Regions from separate parts of the Ureibacillus sp. FSL K6-3587 genome, predicted to be linked through region 2. Evidence: riboswitches for the same ligand, from Rfam matches in the RefSeq annotation. Region 2 holds a riboswitch; the other holds the start of a gene.
The links. A riboswitch is a leader RNA that binds a small molecule or an ion and turns the genes downstream of it on or off. The one in region 2 is predicted to bind glycine.
Positions count from the first base shown of each region.

Region 1: another riboswitch for glycine. It lies ahead of gcvT (glycine cleavage system aminomethyltransferase GcvT); the one in region 2 lies ahead of NSS77_RS03850 (ACT domain-containing protein).

Region 1 covers NZ_CP151969.1:3,158,335-3,164,872, reverse strand. Annotated here, with positions in the region: gene comGB (competence type IV pilus assembly protein ComGB) at 1-937, shown strand, start outside; gene comGC (competence type IV pilus major pilin ComGC) at 951-1,256, shown strand; gene comGD (competence type IV pilus minor pilin ComGD) at 1,272-1,700, shown strand; gene NSS77_RS15585 (hypothetical protein) at 1,690-2,025, shown strand; gene comGF (competence type IV pilus minor pilin ComGF) at 1,974-2,423, shown strand; gene NSS77_RS15575 (shikimate kinase) at 2,608-3,120, shown strand; glycine riboswitch at 3,245-3,335, shown strand; gene gcvT (glycine cleavage system aminomethyltransferase GcvT) at 3,508-4,611, shown strand; gene gcvPA (aminomethyl-transferring glycine dehydrogenase subunit GcvPA) at 4,629-5,975, shown strand; gene gcvPB (aminomethyl-transferring glycine dehydrogenase subunit GcvPB) at 5,968-6,538, shown strand, end outside.
Region 2 covers NZ_CP151969.1:791,223-797,760, reverse strand. Annotated here, with positions in the region: gene NSS77_RS03855 (PFL family protein) at 1-1,223, opposite strand, end outside; gene NSS77_RS03850 (ACT domain-containing protein) at 1,238-1,507, opposite strand; glycine riboswitch at 1,583-1,658, opposite strand; gene NSS77_RS03845 (YceI family protein) at 1,982-2,512, shown strand; gene NSS77_RS03840 (amino acid permease) at 2,665-4,056, opposite strand; gene NSS77_RS03835 (hypothetical protein) at 4,391-4,585, shown strand; gene NSS77_RS03830 (methyltransferase domain-containing protein) at 4,570-5,175, opposite strand; gene NSS77_RS03825 (DUF1450 domain-containing protein) at 5,333-5,569, shown strand; gene NSS77_RS03820 (hypothetical protein) at 5,713-5,856, shown strand; gene NSS77_RS03815 (hypothetical protein) at 6,017-6,169, shown strand.

The DNA of each region.
Region 1 (6,538 bases), 1.1 Mb from region 2:
TTTGTTCATGCTGCTTCCGTATCACGTGGATGATCCGGAAAAATGGAATGGCATGATGCAGCAACAATTCAACAGTGGTTCACGGGTTTCGGATATATTGAAATATTTTCCCATCCCCAAACATTTTCTGCTATTAACAAATATTGCGGAAGAGAAAGGGGAGTTGGCGGAATCGTTGCACCACATCAGCGGACAAATGGAATTTCAGCGGGAGATGGCAAGAAAAGTGGCCAAGCTGTTGGCATATCCGGTTTTTTTGATAACGATATTGGCAATCGTTTTTGTTATATTTCGGAACTATTTTTTGCCGAATATGCAACAAATTGCAACGTCCACCAATTCAGCGGGGATTGCCAGCTTAAAATTGGCCATGGTATTGCTTCATTTTCCGGATTTTCTGATTGCGGCCACAGTTGTCGGCGTGGTGTCAACAATTGGCATGATTCACTATATACGTAAACGTGATATTGCAGAGCAGTTGAACATGCTGCTTAAAATCCCTGTTGTCAATTATGTTTATAAATTGCATTTGACAAGACAATTTTCCCATTTGCTTGGAAGTTTATTGTTATCCGGTATTTCTCTTCAACATGCATTGTCGATCCTAGAAGAACAAGAAATGAGCCGGCATGTGTCTTATGTCGCCGCATTATTGAAACATAGGGTTATTTTCGGCGATTCATTGGGGGAAGCGGTGAAAATCCTCGGATTGTTTACACCCAAGTTTGATGAATTTATAAAGCATGGTGAAAGAAGCGGCCACCTGGGACGTGAAATGCTCATTTTCAGCGAATTGCTTGATGGGAAAATCCAATCGATGCTCAAAACTTGCATGGCAACCATTCAGCCGCTTTTCTTCATACTGATCGCCCTTTGCATTGTTGCGGCTTATATCAGCATGCTGCTTCCGGTATACGACCTGGTGGAAATCATGTGAAAGGGGTGCTGGAATGAAAAATCAGAAAGGTTTCACATTGATCGAGATGCTGATCGTGCTGTTTATCATTTCCATCCTGATTTTGATCACTGTTCCAAACATCATGAAACACATGAATACGATTGATGACAAAGGTTGCAAGGCGTACGTGCAGATGGTGCAGGGCCAGGTGGAATCTTACCGAATGGAACACAAAACCATTCCCACATTGGACGATTTGGTAGAAAAAGAATATTTGAAAGAAGGGATGGAGAAATGTCCAAATGGAATGGATATTGAAATTCAATCGGACGGAACGGTTAATGTGGCCAAAAATTGACGGGGAAGAATGGGAATGAAAGATGAGAAAGGCTTTACTTTGCTGGAAATGCTGTTAGTGTTGATGATTGTGTCATTGATTGGCATGATCGGTGTGACAATCCCGGTCAAAATGACGGAAAAAATGATTGTGGAACAGTTCTTCCACCAATTGAAACTGGACATCCAAATGGCTCAAATGTGGGCGCTCGAAAATGAGAAGGGCTGTTATGTTTCTTTTTCATCCTCGAACAGTTACCGGATATATCATCAAATGAATGACGTCCTCATCGAGAGAAAAATTCCGGATATGATTTCGATTAATGATTTCAGCAATTTGTCCACTCTATCCATCAATACAAGGGGCGGGGTAAAAAACTTCGGGACGATCACTTTTCAGACCCCGTACGGAGAAAAAAGCATCATCATCAACATCGATAAAGGAAGAATCCGTTATGTGGAATGAAAAAGGGGCCTCCCTGATTGAATCGCTGTTTGTCATCAGCATCCTCTTTGTTTTGATGGGTTTTCTTCCTTTTGTATATCAGCTCCAACATTCCCTTTACAATAAGACCCTGGAATTGCACGCTTCCGAAGTGGCTTATGAGGGAGTGCGTATTGCAAAGACAACCGGGATTAGTGAAGGGACAAAATGGATTGATCATGTGGAATTTCGTTGGACTTTCCAAAAAGATACGATTTGTGTTCATTTCACCAATCTGGATAAGGAACGATTGAAATGCATCGATGCCAATGGAGAGTACGAAACAATAGAAACGGCTTTACACTGATTGAGGCGCTTTTTCATCTGCTGACTTTCACCCTGCTCGCCCAGCTCATATTGGCCATATATTTATTGATACAACAATGGAACGATACCTTTCTTGCGGACGAACAGATAAAATGGGAAATTTTTATACAGGATTTTCAACAATATTTGATTGATATCGAGGATGTTTATTGGATGGCAAATTCTTTATACATAGTCGAATCACCATCGAAAACCCTCAAAATTAACAAGATTTCAGATGTCATCCGGCTGCAAGTAAACGGGCAGGGATATGTGCCGTTGCTTATTGGAATTCAAAATGCCGAGTTTGTCATCTCGGACAACCTGTTGACAGTGAAAGTCAGGTTTTTGAATGGAATAGAGAAGGAGAGAACGTTATTTGTCCAATATAAAAAATGAAAAAGGAGTTATGTATCCCATCGCCATCCTGCTGCTATTTTTTGTAATGTCTTTTGTAATGTTTTACAGCACATCCTATTTAACGCAATTTTCAATCATTAATTCATTGGAAAACGTCAATGTTCGTGCTACGATTAACTTATTGAATCGATAACTGGGAGTTTTGTGTAGAAAGGTGTCAAAAATGAGAAAAATATATTTGGTAGGATTCATGGGATGCGGAAAGAGTGCAATTGGACGCCAATTAAGCTATGTATTGCGGATGCCCTTTTATGATATGGATAAAGAGATTGTAAGGCAACAGGGGATGCCGATTCCTGAAATTTTAGAAAAATACGGAGAGGAGCATTTTCGGAATCTCGAAACGGAATTTTTGAGAAATTTCCGGGATGAAGCTTGTATTATTGCCACTGGCGGCGGGGTTGCGATGAGACCGGAAAACCGGGAAATCATGAGAAGGACAGGCCTCGTTTTCTTTCTGGATGCTCCTTTTGAAGATATTTACAACCGGATCAAAAATGATAAAAATCGCCCGATCGCCCAACGTTCGACAAAAAAAGAGCTGGAACGACTATTTTATTACAGAAGAAAATTTTATAAAAGAGCAGCCCATATCCGCGTCTTTACGCATAATCGAACAATCCGTCAAGTGGTAAATTACATGGCATTCCAAGTGAACCGTTTGAAAGGCGAATGAACATAAATTATATTTGAAAAATGTTCGCTTTTTATACAGGATTTTAAAAAAATGTTGCCTTACATCCTGTTCAATGTTAGGATATTGGCAAAGATATAATGATTGTTCAACTTGATAATGGCGGATGATTGTGCGGGGAGAGAACGTGTTTACGTCGCCGAAGGAGCAAGTAGGGGAACTATGAATCTCTCAGGCAAAAAGACTCGTACGGGACGCAACTCTGGAGAGCGCTGATTTTTCAGCCACCCAAGGGGAAAGCCTGCTTTTACAGTAGGTGTAACTTTCAGGTGAAAGGACAGAGAATTCCTAAAACAAGGGGATTTTCTGTCCTTTTTTACCTATATTAATTAATGAGCTTTTAAAGAGGATCCAGTAAAGGGAGGTTTCTTGATGGGAGAATTAAAAAGAACACCATTATTTGACGAGTATGCCAAATATGGTGCGAAAACCATTGACTTTGGAGGATGGGAACTGCCTGTCCAATTTTCATCGATCAAAGAAGAACATGAAGCTGTAAGAAAACGAGCAGGACTATTTGACGTATCCCATATGGGAGAAATCATTGTCGAAGGGAAAGATGCGCTCGGGTTCCTGCAAAAAATATTATCCAATGACATCTCAAAAATCCCTGTAGGTGGCGCACAATACAATGTAATGTGCTATGAAAATGGCGGGGTTGTTGATGATTTAATCGTATACAACCTTGGAAATGATCAGTATCTGCTTGTAGTGAATGCTGCGAATATTGAGAAAGATTTTGAATGGCTGAAAAAGCATGCCCAAGGCGAAGTGGATATTACAAACAAATCCGATGAATATGCCATGATTGCTCTTCAAGGGCCGCTTTCAGAAAAAATATTGCAAACACTGACGGAGGAAGAGTTGAAAGAAATAAAACCATTCCATTTCAAAGCTTCCGCAACGATTGGCGGCTATCCGGTATTGCTTTCCCGCAGCGGTTATACAGGAGAAGACGGGTTTGAACTATATGGGGAGCCGAAAGCGATTGTGGCACTGTGGCATAAAATTTTAGGGGCCGGAAAAGAGGATGGACTCATTCCGTGTGGTCTTGGCGCCCGTGACACATTGCGCTTTGAAGCATGTCTGCCGCTTTATGGGCAAGAATTATCTGAATCCATCTCACCTCTTGAAGCAGGCATCGGATTTGCGGTGAAACTTCAAAAAGAGTCGGATTTTATCGGCAAGGAAGCGCTGATCAAACAAAAGGAACAAGGGCTTTCAAGAAAACTTGTCGGCATTGAAATGATTGAAAAAGGTATTCCTCGCCATGGCTATAAAGTCTTTAAAGGTGACGCAGAAATCGGCGTTGTAACAACCGGAACACAAGTACCTTCCACAAAACGGAATTTGGGATTAGCCCTGTTGGATAGCCAATATGCTGATTTGGGCACAGAAGTGGATGTGGAAATCCGGAATAAGAAGGTAAAAGCGCAAGTGGTGCCGAAACCTTTTTATAAACGGGAAAAATAATTAATGGAGGTCAAAAAATGAAGCATCGATATCTTCCAATGACGGAACAGGACAAACAGGAAATGCTCGCTACCATTGGAGTGGAAAGCATTGACGATTTATTTGCGGACATTCCAGAAGAGGTGCGTTTTAAAGGGCTTTACAATATTAAAGAGGCAGTATCTGAATCTGAATTATTGAAAGAACTGAAAGCATTAGCAGATAAAAATACGAATACGGAATCAGCTGTTTCATTTTTGGGCGCAGGTGTATACAATCACTATAAACCTGCCATTGTTGATCATGTCATTTCCCGTTCGGAATTCTATACCGCTTATACGCCATATCAACCGGAAATTTCACAAGGGGAATTACAGGCAATTTTTGAATTCCAGACAATGATTGCGGAATTGACGGGAATGGATTTGGCCAACTCGTCCATGTATGATGGGGGAACGGCTCTTGCAGAGGCGGGAATGCTTGCCGCCGGTTCCACTAGACGGAAAAAACTTTTAGTGTCTGAAGCTATTCATCCGGAATACCGTGAAGTCGTGAAAACTTATGCCTATGGCCAATCCATTGAAGTGGTGACAGTGCCAACCAAGGATGGCGTCACAGATATTGAAGCGTTGAAAGAATTGATCGATGAACAAACAGCCGCGATTATGGTGCAATATCCAAACTTCTTCGGCCAAATTGAAGACATTAAAAAAATTGGCGAAATGGCCCATGAAGCGAAAGGATTATTCATTGTATCAGCCAACCCGCTGGCATTAGGCGTTTTAACACCTCCTGGAAAATTGGGTGCGGATATTACGGTTGGAGATGTGCAACCGTTCGGAATTCCTGAAAGTTTCGGAGGGCCGCATTGCGGTTATTTTGCCACAACGTCAAAATTAATGCGCAAAGTTCCTGGACGTTTGGTCGGACAAACGGTGGACCAGGACGGACGGCGCGGTTTCGTGTTGACGTTGCAAGCCCGTGAACAACATATTCGCCGGGAAAAAGCGACTTCAAATATCTGTTCCAACCAAGCCTTGCTTGCCCTTGCCGCTTCTGTTGCCATGACGGCTTTAGGCAAACGCGGCATCCAAGAGATGGCGAAGCAAAATATTGTAAAAACTCGTTATGCAAAAACGGCATTTGAGAAAGCAGGATTCACGGTTCCGTTCCAAGGGGCTCATTTTAACGAAATCGTTGTGAAAGTGAATAAGCCGGTGAGTGAGATCAATCAAAAATTATTGGAAAAAGGCATCATTGGCGGCTATGATTTGGGCCGCGACTATCCGCATCTTGAGAACCATGTACTGATTGCCGTAACAGAATTGCGTACGAAAGAAGAAATTGACCAACTCGTGCAAGAAATGGGGGCTTACAATGCATAACGAAAATCAACCGCTCATTTTTGAATTATCAAAAGAAGGCCGCATCGGTTACAGCTTGCCGGAATTGGATGTGCCCGAAGTGGAATTATCCGAATTGATTCCGCAAGAATATTTGCGTGAAGAGCCGGCCGAGCTTCCGGAAGTGTCTGAATTGGATATTATGCGCCACTACACTGCGCTGTCCCGCCGCAATCATGGTGTGGATTCCGGGTTTTATCCGCTGGGCTCATGCACAATGAAATACAATCCGAAAATAAATGAAGAAGTTGCCCGTTTCTCCGGATTTGCAAACATTCATCCATTGCAGGATGAATCTACAGTGCAAGGGGCAATGGAATTGATGTATGAACTGCAAACGGCTTTAAAAGAAATTACCGGCATGGATGAAGTGACATTGCAACCTGCTGCCGGCGCCCATGGTGAATGGACGGCGTTGATGTTGATCCGTGCCTATCATGAAGCGAATGGGGAAGGGCACCGGAACAAAGTGATTGTACCGGACTCTGCTCATGGTACGAACCCTGCCAGCGCTGCAGTTGCCGGATTCGAAATCATTACGGTGA
Region 2 (6,538 bases):
CCAGGCACAGGGATGACACGGACAGCAGTCGTTTTTTTATTGATCATTCCGATGGCCGCTTCATCGGCAATCATTGCGGAAATGGTGCTGGCAGGTGCGTCGCCCGTGATGGCAATCATGTCAAGACCGACGGAACATACACATGTCATTGCTTCTAACTTGGATAGCGATAATGCGCCTTCTTCAATTCCACGGATCATGCCGTTATCTTCGCTGACTGGGATGAAGGCGCCGCTTAAACCGCCCACATAGGATGAAGCCATGGCACCACCTTTTTTCACCGCATCATTCATTAAGGCAAGGGCGGCAATGGTGCCGTGGGTTCCAACACGCTCAAGGCCAATTTCTTCAAGAATTTCAGCCACACTATCGTTCATCGCATTCGTTGGTGCAAGGGACAAGTCCATTATGCCGAACGGAACGCCTAAACGTTTTGCCACTTCTCGTCCGATCAACTCTCCGGCACGGGTAATTTTAAAGGCGGTTTTCTTGATGATTTCGGCCACTTCTCCCAAATCCGCATCCGGATAACGTTTCAATGCATTGAGTACTACCCCCGGACCGGAAACGCCGACATTGAGTACGACTTCTCCTTCACCGGATCCGAGGAAAGCGCCGGCCATAAACGGATTATCTTCCACGGGGTTGCAGAACACCACCAGTTTTGCGCAGCCAAGGCCGGACTGTTCTTTTGTCAGTTCAGCCGTTTCTTTGATGATTTCGCCCATTTGACGTACAGCATCCATATTGATGCCGGCTTTGGTTGTGCCGACAGAAACGGAAGCGCAAACCCGCTCAGTGGATGCCAAGGCTTCTGGAAGAGCATCAAATAACACTTGATCTCCCTTCGCAATCCCTTTGTGCACAAGGGCGGAATAACCGCCGATAAAATCGATGCCAAGGGTAACGGCGGCGCGGTCCAATGTTTTTGCAAGTTCCACAGCCTGTTCTTTTGTCGCATTGCCTAGAAGATCGGCGATTGGCGTCACGGCAATCCGTTTATTGATGATCGGGATGCCGTATTCTTTTGCCACTTTTTCAGCGGTAGGTTTTAAATCCTTTGCGTAATGGGTGATTTTATCATAGATTTTTTGTTTCATTTTATCGAAATCGGAATCCGCGCAATCCCGTAAATTGATTCCCATTGTCACTGTACGGATGTCCAAATTTTCTGTCCGGACCATCCGGATGGTTTCCAACATTTCATGAATTTCAAAGTTCATGTTTGCACGTCCTTTCACACGCGATGCATTGCCCTGAAAATTTCTTCAAGTTGTACAGTAATGACAACACCGATTGATTTTCCAAGTTCATTGAGTTCCTGCTGCAAGGATTCAAGATCTTTTAAATTTGTCACGTCAATGACCATCATCATGGTGAAGAAATCTTGTAAAATCGTTTGGCTGATATCTAAAATGTTGATGTTTCGATCTGCAAGTACAGTTGTCACTTTTGCGATAATTCCAACCTGGTCTTTTCCGATAACGCTGACAATTGCTTTTCTCATATGTTTCACCTCTATTGATGTAATAAAAAAGAGATTGGTTTCCCAATCTCAAAAGCATAAGAACAATAACGGTATTATCATTCTTCTGTCCTTTTGCCTGAGATTGTGAATCCTTCGGCGCCACAGATGTGGTCTCTCCAGAAGCTGCTCCTGACTGTAGTGTTACCCACAGCATTCATCGCTACACCTATTTAATTCCAATACTAGACGATACTAACACCTTTGTCGAAAATGGTCAACTAAGATACACTGAAATTTTTAAAAATTTTGACCGTAAGGAGGGGGGATGAATGTTTTTTTCCGCTCAAACCGGGAATAAATTTACTAAAGTATGAGTCAGAAAAATGGGTTTGAATCCATTGACAAAAAAATTAATGCATGATATATTTATCTCGAATTCAAAATAATGAACTTCAAGATAAATATTCATAAATATCTCGGATTCAGAATAAAGTAAATCAGGAGGAATGAAAAATGGCGAAATGGGTTATTGACAAAGCTCACTCAGAAATTGGTTTTGAAGTGAAACATATGATGGTATCAAAAGTGAGAGGGCATTTTGATTCTTATGATGCGGAAATTGAAGCGGACGATTTGACAGATCTTACAAATGCAAAGATTTCATTCGCTTTTGATGTGGCAAGCATCAATACAAAATTGGAAGATCGGGATAATCATTTGAAATCTGCAGACTTCTTTGATGCGGAAAAATATCCTAAAATCACATTCCAATCAACGGAAATCAAGAAAACAGGCGATAGCGAATATGAAGTGACAGGAAACTTGACGATTAAAGATGTCACAAAACCGGTAACATTTGAAGTGGAATTCAACGGTAAAGGAAAAAACCCTTGGGGCGTTGAAGTGTACGGCTTTGAGGCGGAAACAAAAATCAATCGTGAAGATTTCGGACTTACTTGGAACGCAGTGCTTGAAACAGGTGGCGTGCTGGTAGGAAAAGACGTGAAGATCAAAGCCGAATTGGAAGTGAACCCTGCAAACTGAAGTATTATCAATGGCCGATTCCTATTGGAGTCGGCTTTTTTATATGTAGAACCGCTGTAAGGAGGTGCCGGTTCAAATCAAGCCGAACCATTGTGCAAAGAAAAAAGAGTGGGTGAGAAAACCATCATTTTCTTCATCCACTCTTTTCTTCGTTATTTATTCAATATGCTATGCTTTCTTCCATACACAAAATAGACGAATAAACCGATCAACATCCAAATGAAGCAGGTGAACATTGTGAAGGAAGATAATTGGGTAATCATGAATACGCAAAGGATAAATGACAGAATCGGCACAATTGGATATAAAGGCACTTTAAATCCGTCTTTCAATCCTGGAATTTTCATTTTTCTAACATAGATGACGCCGATGGAAACAGCGGCAAAAGCGACTAAAGTTCCGATATTTACAAGCTCCGCCAATTTATCGATTGGTATGAAACCGGCGAAAATAGATACAAACAGCGCATAAATCCATGTGTTTTTCAATGGAATTTTAAGTCGTGGGTGGATTTCTGACAGCACTTTTGGAAGCATTCCGTCCCGGGCGAAGGAGTACACTAAACGGGTCCCTCCATACATCATCACGAAAATGACCGTCATCATGCTGATTACCGCACCGAGGGAAATGATTCCAAACACCCAATCCAGATTTGCCAATTCCATCGCGTAGGCAACAGGGTTTCCGACATTCAATTCCGTATATGGGACCATTCCCGTTAAAACGAGGGAAACAGCCACATACAAAATTGTACAAATCACAAGGGTTCCGATAATTCCAATCGGCATATTCCGCTGTGGATTTTTGACTTCTTCCGCAGCAGAGGACACGCTGTCAAACCCCAAATACGCAAAAATCACCAATGCCGCACCCGTCAAAATCCCCTTAAAGCCAAACGGAGCGAATGGTTGCCAGTTTTCAGGCTTCACATAAAACACTCCGACGAAAATAAACAGCAAAATGATCCCCAGTTTAATGAACACCATGATTTTATTCAAGCGGTTGGATTCTCTGATCCCCAAAGATAAAATGGCGGCCAAAAGGACGATGATGAAAATCGCCGGCAAATTGATAAAGGTGCCTTCGGATGGATTTAATGGTCCGGACAGAGCTTTAGGTACATGAATTCCAAACCCTTCAATGAGGGATTGGAAGTATGCGGACCAACCGGTTGCCACTGCCGCAACAGCCAGCCCGTATTCCAGCAGTAGGCTCCATCCGATAATCCAGGCAATGAGCTCGCCGAAAATGACGTATGAATATGTATATGCGCTGCCGGCAACCGGAATTGCTGAAGACAATTCGGAATAACAAAGGGCGGAAAAAGCGCATACAATCGCCGCGAAAATAAACGAAAAAACAATGGCGGGGCCTGCATGTTCAGCGGCCACCGTACCAGGCAAAATGAAAATTCCTGTGCCGACAACTGCTCCAACCCCAAGAGCGATTAAATCAGAAGCATTCATCGATTTATTAAAATGTGCCGTGCCTTGTTTATTCAACAACTGATCCAATGGTAATTTCCGAAATAATTGATTTTTCATAAACCATCCATTCCTATATTGATATAATAATATTTTGATATTTCTAAAAACGCAAAAGCGGTATAAGTATAACACTTTTTCGCGTTGAAGTGTTGAAGAATCAAAAAGTAATAATTTTTAATTTATTAATAAATTTCTGATAATTATTCAATTCCATTATTATACAAAAATAATGATTTTTTGCCGGGTTTTACATCAAAACATCTTCCGTAATTAAGTTGTCCAACTTTTTGTGGCTTAAACATAACAGCGGGACATGTTTTGAAAGAAGTTCTCATAAGATAAGGGAAATGTTATAGAAGAATAAGAGCTGAAAAAAAGGGGATGGGCAGCAATGAATTTGATGATATGGATCGGCTTATTTCTATTGTTGTTCGGGGTTTTAATGGCCAAATGGACATCTTTTTCCTTGGTGATTTCCATCGTCGGTTGCACGGTCATTTTTGGAGGAATCATTCTGCAAGAAAAGCCAAAAATAAAAAAGCCATTAGAATCATTAGAAGACAATGGCTTTTATTGCAAACGATAAATGACAAAACGTTCGTTCCACACTTTTTCGTGAAGTGACGGGATTGGAATCTCCTTCAACTTCTCAAAAGGGGTATAGCGGTTCAAATAATCCAGGTAGTCGAGGGATGGATAATATAAAATCACATCCACCGTATGTTTCTTTTCTTCCGTCGAGCGCATGATATGATGCAGCACTTTCATGAAAATCGGCAAGGAGAAGGGATTAAAAAAATAAAATTTATTTTCCGCCGGTTGGATCTGGTATTCTTCGGCAAGGCAGCAAAGAAAGTGCATTCCTTCTTCCTTTTTCCGGAATTTTTTGCAAAAATGTTCCCGGTTTTTGATCGCTTCTTTGATAAATTGTTCGTTCATATCAATGCCTATGATTGACGCATTGGTTTTGTAATGAAGAAAAATGCCAACTCTCCCCAAACCGCATCCAAAGTCAATAATGGTGTCGTTTTCGTCGATGGTATAATGCTTCAATAATTCCTCCAGGGCGGAATAAGGGGTGGGCTCATAACGGTTGTAATGGGGGGATTGGTAAATGCCGTTTTTTATCCCGCAGGTTTCAATATGAAGAAATCGATCAAATTCCGCGTCGTTCATGATAATTTTCCCCCCAACTTTTTAAAAAATAACGGAACTTTCCGAACGGATCATTGGTTGAACGTTTATGAACATAGTATAATTGAATCAGCAATTGTTTTACATAGTGAGGAGAGCGCATATGTTAAAAAGTTTGTTTGGCCGGAAAAGCGAACCATTGAAAAACAGGGTGGAATTTTGCGTATCGAACGAAGCTTATGCCCATCCGGATGTTTATGATGTGTTGGAACAGCGGGAAGATGTCGTTGTGGAAGATTCGGGTTGCAATTCCTATTGTGAAATTTGCGAGTGTCATTATTATGCCCTTGTCAACGGCGAACCGGTTGTGGCGGACAGCGCCAAAGAATTGCTGGAGAAAATCGAGGAAGAATTGAGTTTAAATCCGATTAAATAGAAAAAAGTGTACGAAAATTGGCGGCCAATGAACCATGGATTGGCCGCTTTTTTTGATGGGCTTTGAACAATCCGCAAGTAACAGTTCAATCCTTTTTGCATATATCAAAGTGTGAACGAATTTTCTGCAACGGAGGGGAAGTTATGGGATATTATCCCGTGGGCTACGGATTTGAACAGCTCCTGATCGAAGCATTATATTTCTTCGGGATGTTTGTAATCGTCGCATCGATTGTCAGTGTTATTTACGGTTTCATTTATTCTTTTTTGTACGGAGTGGACGTTTAAGGGAGAACCTTAAGCGTTTTTTTAATTCAAAAAAATATGACAAACGCATGAAGATTTCGGGAAAAACCAGTTTTTTTAATCAATCTGTTGTAAAATAAAAGATGTAAAAGAAATACTTCTTTTAAGCGTAGTCCATACTATAATATTGGAGGAGAAATCCATGGAACAACACGACAAAGCAGAACGTTTAAAAGTCATGTTGGAGCAAGCGTTCCAACCATTGCATGAAAAAATTGACCGGCTTGAGAATGAAGTGAAAGCTTTGCGGGAGGAGCTAAAGAACGTTGTAAACCCCTCTTCTGACAAGGAATAAATTCTCCCGTATCGCACACATTAAAACTGCAACTTTAACCACATAACCTCTCTTTTCTATGGCTGTCCGCCTCCTTGCGGTACAGCTTTTTTTATGTTAAAAAATCAGAACCACTCGTTATGTAAAAAGTCCTATCAAAAGGATAAAATATATTCATTTCCATTTTTGATTGAAAAAAGTTGTGAATGTGGAATTAAAAAAGTGAAAATTAATGAAAAAAATTCGACAAATTTAATAAAATATTTTTTACATTAGAATTTTTATTATCTCCATGTTGTAGTATATTTATATTAAATAGTAAAAAAATCGCACGTTTCCCAGGAATGTTTCAGTAAGAATTGAAGTAAATAGTATTTTGGATATATTTTT